DNA from 2 places in the Shewanella sp. Pdp11 genome. Region 1 is predicted to be linked to the other one. Evidence: predicted binding sites of a transcription regulator. Region 1 holds the regulator's gene; the other holds the start of a gene.
The links. Region 1 encodes LexA, which represses DNA repair genes until DNA is damaged. Its sites were predicted from a motif close to TACTGTATNNNNATACAGTA; they were not measured.
Positions count from the first base shown of each region.

Region 2: recN (DNA repair protein RecN) is a predicted target of LexA. The motif match lies at 2,288-2,307, and genes of this name have one in related genera.

Region 1 covers NZ_CP015194.1:790,329-794,566, forward strand. Annotated here, with positions in the region: gene coxB (cytochrome c oxidase subunit II) at 1-1,195, opposite strand, end outside; gene AYJ58_RS03635 (cell division inhibitor SulA) at 1,598-2,110, opposite strand; gene lexA (transcriptional repressor LexA) at 2,107-2,727, opposite strand; gene plsB (glycerol-3-phosphate 1-O-acyltransferase PlsB) at 2,888-4,238, shown strand, end outside.
Region 2 covers NZ_CP015194.1:4,197,403-4,201,640, forward strand. Annotated here, with positions in the region: gene AYJ58_RS18465 (DUF3319 domain-containing protein) at 1-26, shown strand, start outside; gene lldR (LysR family transcriptional regulator LldR) at 48-947, opposite strand; gene AYJ58_RS18475 (AEC family transporter) at 1,247-2,209, shown strand; gene recN (DNA repair protein RecN) at 2,338-3,996, shown strand; gene AYJ58_RS18485 (phosphatidylglycerophosphatase A family protein) at 4,140-4,238, opposite strand, start outside.

The sequences.
Region 1 (4,238 bases):
CTGGCTCAGGTTCAGGCGCGGGAGTTGGGGTCGTATTGGCTGGCGCTGCAGTAGATGCTGGTGTGCCAGCGCTGCCGTTCATATGCTCGTTAACATCTTTGGCCTGCACAGCATCGCCAGTATTATTGCCCCATGCATTACGCTCATAGGTAATAACGGCGGCCATTTCTTGTGCCGTCAATTGCTTACCAAAGGCTTGCATGGCGGTACCCGCTTTACCGTTAATCACGATTTCAAGGTGGCCGCTGAGCGGTCCCGTTGCTATCGGACTGCCTTTGAGGTGTGGGAATACGCCTTGTAACCCCTCGCCATTAGGCTGGTGGCAGGCTGCGCAGTGACCGAGGTAAACTTGCTCACCTTGGATCATTAGCTCCTCTTTGCTAAGGGTCTGTGACAATGCAGCTTGAGCAGCTTCTGCCGCCGCGCCTGCAGCTTGTTTTTGCTCCGCTACCCAAGCTTCAAACTCGGCTTCGGGTAGGGCTTGCACTACAATGGGCATAAAACCATGGTCTTTACCGCAAAGCTCGGCGCACTGACCACGGTAAATGCCGGGTTTGTCTATGCGAGTCCAGGCCTCATTGATAAATCCTGGGTTGGCATCTTTCTTCACCGCAAAAGCGGGAACCCACCATGAATGGATCACATCTTCTGAGGTCATCAGGAAGCGAATTTTGCGGTTTATCGGCAGCACGAGCGGCTTATCGACCTCCAAAAGGTAGTGTTCACCCTTGGTTTCGGTACCGTCGATTTGTGTTCTTGGGGTTGCGAGTATGCTGTAAAAATCAATGTCTTGATCGAAATAGCTGTAGTGCCATTTCCATTGGGAACCTGTGACTTTAACGGTGAGATCGGCATTGCTGGGATCTTCCATCGCAATTAAGGTTTTTGTCGCTGGAATCGCCATTAAGATCAAAATGATAAATGGCAGAATCGTCCAAGCGATTTCAACTTTAGTGCTTTCGTGAAAGTGCGACGCGACAGCGCCTTTGGATTTTCTGTGATTGATCATGGCGTAAATCATCACGCCAAAGACCACAAGGCCAATGGCGCAGCAGATATACAAGATGGTCATGTGCAAGTGATAAACCTTGCCACTGATCTCGGTTACGCCAGGGGTCATGTTGAACCGCATGTCCGCGGCGGCCAACGGTGGTGCGAATAACACCACGAGTAAACAATACAACAATTGCTTCACAAGACTTCTCCTCTGCCAATTGCGAATAGCAACTACAAAGAAGAGCAACACAGTAAGTCTCAACTCTATGCAAACTCTTCAGTTTCCAAAAAAGCGTTTTTGACTTCAACGTGCGTTGGCGGCTGTTACTTTTAATTAAGTATTGTTACTGCTGGTATTAGCCACGCTGGCACATACGACTGAAATAAATCTTTTCTCTATTTTTAGTGGCATTTTGAACTCGATTACGGCTCGAGTTATTTGCCACGGGCGGCGATATATCATCGCCGACTAAATCAACCATACTTGCTGTTTAAATATTGATCAAGATCACTTATTTATCTAATTGTCTGAAAAATTGCCAAAAAAAAGCCTCACATTCATAGGCGAGGCGGCTTTCAAGGTAAAAAAATAAATGAATATTTAATGTACAGCGCTAAAAAAAGATTGTTGGCCGAAGAGATTGCCTTGCTCAATGCGTACGTCGCCATGTAAGTGACTGTTTACGTCTTCAAGCACTATGCCCATGGCGCGGGCACTTTTAGCCACGATTTGCAGGCGACGATTATCGCGTGCATCCAGTGATTGGGTCCAAGTAATAACTGCACTGGACGTACCACTTGTTAAGGCTTTTTCCATCGCCCACAGGGTTTCGACTTCATCTTTAGCGTGCACCAGCAAGACTCTGTCCATACGCACGCCTGCATTGGCGAGCATTTGTTTGTAGCCAATGCTCGGTGGGTTGATGAGTACTAACCAACGACCCTGTTGGCTTAACTGGGCGAGTTGCGCACTCAAATGGATTAACTCTTGGCGGCCTTGAGTCTTAGTTGGCATGCAGGCGATAGGTGCGTGGTGCCAGTCATAGTCGGCATCACGGACTTCATCGAGCCACAAGCCCGGATGGCGGGGTGCATTGCCAAGTAGTTTGTTCATAGCCAATCTCCATTACGGATCACACCGACGGCGAGTCCTTCAATTGTTAAACTTTGATAGCCTAAATCCACTTTTATCGGGGAATAGTCTTCATTTTCGGCGTGTAGATAGACCACATTGCCTTTTTTTTCGAAACGTTTAACAGTGACATCGTCGTCGACTCTAGCGACAACCACTTGACCATTTCTAGCTTGTTGTACTTTATGAACAGCCAGCAAATCTCCTTCGAGAATGCCGATATTCTTCATGCTGTCGCCTTTAACCCGCAGTAAGAAATCGGCGGCGGGATGGAACATGCTCGGGTCGACTTGGTAGTACTGTTCAACATGTTCTTGGGCGAGGATAGGTTCACCCGCGGCCACTTGGCCGATGAGCGGTAAACCTGTTTCAGTTAAATCTTCGACTTCCGCAGGTAGGCGAATGCCCCGCGAAGTGCCCGGCATGATCTCAATGCAGCCCTTTTTCGCCAACGCTTTAAGATGCTCTTCAGCCGCATTGGCGCTCTTAAAACCTAAACGGGTCGCGATTTCTGCCCGTGTGGGTGGCATGCCAGTATCGGCAATATTTCGTTTAATTAGCTCTAAAATTTCAGCTTGGCGTGGCGTCAAAGGTCTCATGGTGTTTCCTGTTTTTCTATACAGTTACTGTTAGTATATACAGTATTATTTGCAGCGCAAGTATTAACCACTTTTTAGCTATGTTGGAGAGAATTAGCGAATATTACCCATAGTCTGGTATTCTATCGGGCTAGTAAACGTACTTAATTGCATAAGAATAATGCCTAAACACGACTCTCTTTGGTTGAAATCATTACGCTGGATCCAAAAACACTTAGTGCACACTATTGTTGTGCCTCAGGATCCCTTTGCCGATCTGAATCTGGATGCCTCCAGACCCCTTGCTTATGTGATGAAAACGGAATCGCTGAGTGACATCGCTGCCCTGAGTGAAATAACGGCAAAGTTAGGACTACCGAGCCCCTATGAGCCTTTAGTGGCGAATGGTGTGATTGCGCCTCGGGTTGTCTGCCTCCAGGGGCGTAAGCCGCTGTTTGGCGAGCGTGCCGGTAACGAGCCTTTCCTCGAATGCTTTATGCGTTTGTTAGCCGTGCATAAGGAGCGCCCTGAATTGGATATTCAACTGGTGCCCGTGAGCCTGTATTGGGGCCGCACACCAGGGAAAGAAGACGACACTATGAAGGCGGCTGTGTTTGAGCGGGAAAACCCGACTTGGCTGCGTAAGTGTCTGATGATTCTGTTCTTAGGTCGACATAACTTCGTGCAGTTTTCGAATGCGGTATCCCTGCGTTATATGGCCGACGAGCATGGCACAGACATGGGTATCGCCCATAAGTTAGCGCGGGTCGCGCGGGTGCATTTCCGTCGTCAACGCAAGGTGATGACAGGGCCTGTGCTGCCAAATCGCCAAGCACTGTTTCATTCGTTGCTCAAATCTGAATCGTTGCGTAAAGCGATTCAAGAAGAAGCCGTCAGTAAGAAGATTTCAGAGACCCAAGCGCGCGAGACAGCCATTGAGTATCTCGATGAAATCGCTGCCGATTACTCAGATAGTTTAGTTCGTATTGCCGAGCGTTTCTTAACTTGGTTATGGAACAAGCTTTACAGCGGGATCAATATCAAAGGTGCCGAGCAAGTTCGCCAGTTACACCACGATGGTCACGAGATTGTTTATGTGCCTTGCCATCGCAGTCACATGGATTACCTGCTGTTATCGTATATTTTGTACTATCAAGGTATGGTTCCGCCGCACATTGCCGCTGGTATTAACCTCAACTTCTGGCCTGCTGGACCTATGTTCCGTCGCGGTGGTGCCTTCTTTATCCGCCGTAGTTTTAATGGCAACAAGCTGTATACCGCAGTATTCCGTGAGTATTTAGATCAACTGTTTGCTAAAGGTTATTCGGTGGAATATTTCTCCGAAGGCGGCCGCTCACGTACGGGGCGTCTATTGGCGCCCAAAACTGGCATGATCGCTATGACGATGAACAGCGTGCTGCGCGGTATCGAGCGTCCAGTCACGCTAGTGCCTGTATATTTAGGCTACGACCATGTGATGGAGGTAGCGACTTACCATAAAGAATTAAGCGGTAAGAAAAAGAAAAAAGAAT
Region 2 (4,238 bases), 1.6 Mb from region 1:
ACACGGTAAAACCTAAAAGACGTTAAGCATTCGTTCCCCTAGTTAAATCAACGCATAGAGAATAACTCCGGCGCCTTTGACTGCATAAACTCAATAAAGACTCTGACCTTTAGCGGCTGCTGGCTGCGTTGATGATATAAAATCGAAATCCGCCTCTGCTCGCCAATCCATTCTGGCAATAATACTTTAAGTTTCCCTTCTTTAATCTGCTGTTTTACAAATAGTTCGGGACCATACAAGATCCCGCCATGGCCTAAGGTCGCCTGAATCGCACCGTGCAAATCCGTGAGGGTCAGCTTAGTTGGGCCATTAAAATAGAAAGACTCACCGCTCGGATGCTTTAAATGCCAATTAAACAGCGGCCAGACTTTTATCAGTTGATGGGCTTCGAGATCATCGGGATGCTCAAGTTTAGGTGCCTGAGCCAAATATTCTGGCGTGGCAAACAGGCAATAATCCAGCTCGCCTAAGGTACTCGACACCCAAGAAGAATCAGGCTGAGCCCCGCCGACAATCGCCACATCTATGCCCTTGTCGATCAAATCCACTAACTCATTGCTCTGGGAAATGTGCAAACGGATATCGGGATACAGGCGGCCAAATTCATTTAAAGCTTGAATAAACACGATGGAAATAATCGAAATCGGCGCGGCGATGCGCAGGGTACCCTCGGGTTTATCGCTGCCCGCACCACTCAGTTCATCAAATTGAGCAACCACACTCTGGTAGCGTTGGAAGAGTGCCAGCCCTTCCTCTGTCAGTCGCAACTTGCGGGTGCTGCGCATAAAGAGCTGTTTATCGAGCTTTTCTTCCAACTTCGCTAACTTGCGACTCACTGTGGCAATGGGCATATCAAGCTCCTTCGCCGCCTGCGAAAAACTGCCCGCATTGACTAAATGCACAAAAAGATAGACAAGTTGTAGTTCAGCGCCTAAATCATCACTCATTGCATGTCCTAATTCTGTTCTAGCAGCCCAAGTTAGGCACTATATAAAGTCATCAACAATCACAGCGTACGCTAAGTCATTGTGTTTTAAACATCAATTAATCCACTTATACGACCATAGCGCAATAGCCTTAGACTGAAATGATATGTTATTTTGTGGCGAGTTTTACTGCGCTGGCGCTAGTTCTGGTTCTAACGTGGCATAAAAAAGGCAAGCGCCCACCTAAAATCATAGCGATAGTAGAAATGACGGTAATGGCTGAGTTTATTCAAATTTAATCGTAAGGATGAGTGAGGGAAATGACCATTTTAACCCCTCTGTTTGCCGTCTTCGGGATCATGTTGCTCGGCACACTAGTGCAAAAATTAAAACTCTTGCCCGTTGATACGGACCAAGTGCTAAACCAATATGTGTACTATATTGCATTCCCTGCGATCATGCTTATCGCCCTCGCCCAGCAGCCGATTGATGAAATTTTGCAATGGGGATTTATTGCGGGCTACAGCACGGCTATGGTGATCACTTATCTTGTCTGCCTTGGGCTCTCGCTGCTTGCTAACCCTAAACAGCATGCGGTTGCCGCTATTCGAGCCCTCAATGCCACCTTTGGTAATACCGCATTTATTGGTATTCCACTACTCATCATCCTCTTTCCGCAGCAGCAAAGCGCCTTAGTCGCCGCTGCGATTGCCAGCTTATTATCCGTGCTGATGTTTGCCGTCGCCTTAGTCTCGATGGAACTGGCCACAAACACCCAAAGACAACACCACGCCTTAGTCATAATGGCGATGGCGGTCGGTAAAAACCCTATCGTTATTGGTAGCTTAATTGGTGTCAGCATTTCGGCGCTAGAGATAAAACTACCTTCTGGGCTGGCGCTAATGATCCAGCAAATTGGCAATACCTCAAGCCCCTGCGCCCTATTTGCTATCGGCATGGTACTCGCCAAAGCGATGCGCTACCAGAAAGATAGCAGCGTATTTAGCCCCAAGAATTTTATCGAACTGAGCCTTATCAATCTCTTCAAGCTGGCTATCCAACCGGCACTCGTCTACTTTATGCTTAACCGTTTTGGAGTCAGTGGTGACTACCTGATCATGGGCGTGATCTTGAGCGCACTGCCCACAGCCGCTAGCGTGTACTTACTCGCCCAGCGTTATAACACTCAGGCTTCAACCAGCGCTCAGGGCATTCTATTTGGCACCTTAGTTACTTTCTTTAGTTTGCCTATCTTAGAAAGCTTAGTAAGAACCCACGCATAATCAGTTAATTAAAAATATTTACTGCCAATAATGCCGATTATTTACCCAAGCCACTTTACTGTATATAAAATCAGTATATACTGTTTATCAATACAGTGGTTTGGTAAGTTTTTCGACAGGAATTCACTATGCTTTGCCAACTCAGCATTAATAACTTCGCTATCGTCCGTTTTTTAGAACTGGATTTTCGCCCCGGTATGACCAGCATCACAGGTGAAACCGGTGCAGGTAAATCGATCGCCATCGATGCGTTAGGCCTGTGCCTAGGCAATCGCGCCGATGCCAGCAGTGTTCGCCCCGGAGCCAATAAAACCGAGGTCAGCGCCCGCTTTTCCTTGGACGATATTCCACTGGCAAAACGTTGGTTAGAAGATAACGATCTTGAACTCGATGATGAGTGTATCCTACGTCGAACTATTGGTAGCGATGGCCGTTCACGCGCATACATCAATGGTAATCCAGTACCGCTGACGCAACTCAAATTACTGGGTCAGTTACTCATCGGTATTCACGGCCAACATGCGCACCATGCAATGTTGAAGAGTGAACACCAACTCACATTGCTCGACAGTTATGCCAACCACAGATTGCTTATCGATACGGTTGCCGCCAGTTTTCAACGCTGCAAACAAATTGAGGCCGATCTAAAGCAACTCGAAGCCTCCCAACATGAACGTATTGCCCGTAAGCAATTAGTGCAATATCAAGTAGAAGAACTCGATGAGTTTGATCTTAAAGTCGATGAGTTCGATGAAATTGAGCAAGAGCACAAACGTCTGGCCAATGGCACTGAGTTGATTGATACCTGTCAAGCGAGTCTAGATATACTCACTGAGGGCGAAGAAAACAACATAGAGTCACTGCTCAACCGAGTGGTTTCCCTCGCCGAAGACCTGCAAAGCTACGATCCTGCATTAAGCAATATCAACACTATGCTCAATGATGCATTAATTCAAGTGCAAGAAAGCGCAGGCGAATTACAGCACTATTTGAGTAAGCTTGAACTCGATCCAGCTCATTTTGCCTATTTAGAAGAACGGCTATCAAAAGCCATGCAACTGGCGCGTAAGCACCATGTCAGTCCAAATAAACTGGCCGAACATCATTTAGCATTAAAGGCAGAACTGAGCACCTTAGACAGTGACGAAAGCAAGCTCGAAGAAATTCAATTGCAGGTCGATGCCAGCAGAGCCGCTTACCTTAGCAACGCACAAAAGCTCAGTCAAAGCCGCGCTCGATATGCCAAAGAACTCGACAAACTCGTGACTCAGTCAATCCACGAACTGAATATGCCAAAGGGTAAATTTACTATCGAAGTCAATTTCAACCCAGAGCAAATGTCAGCCAATGGCAGTGACAATATCGAATTTATGGTCACCACTAACCCTGGCCAACCCTTGCAACCGATTTCGAAAGTCGCATCTGGCGGTGAACTTTCACGGATAGGCTTAGGTATCCAAGTGATTACCGCGAAGAAAGTTGCCACGCCGACATTAATTTTCGATGAGGTGGATGTTGGGATTTCCGGCCCCACCGCCGCAGTGGTGGGCCGCATGTTACGTAGCTTAGGGGAATCGACCCAAGTACTGTGCGTGACTCACTTGCCGCAAGTTGCGGGCAATGGTCATCAACACATGTTCGTCGATAAATTTAATAAGGCGGGCAGTACTGAGACCACAATGAAATCGCTCGATCGTGAGCAACGTATTCAAGAGCTGGCAAGGCTGTTAGGTGGCGATACTATCACCAGCAATACCCTAGCGAACGCAAGGGAACTGCTGCAATAGTAGAATCAAACAGAAAAGGGATAAGCAGCGAATTCCTTCAATCAAGCTTCAATCAGAAAAATGCAAAATCAAGAGTAAGGGTTAGTTGTTGCCCATGTTAACTAACAAGTTAAATTAGCTATCATGTCAGACTAGCGAAAATGTTAGCTAACACACCAGACTAGCCCTTGCAGGCAAATAAACGAAAACACGCCCGCTAACACATCGTCAATCATAATGCCAAAGCCACCATGAACTTTGGC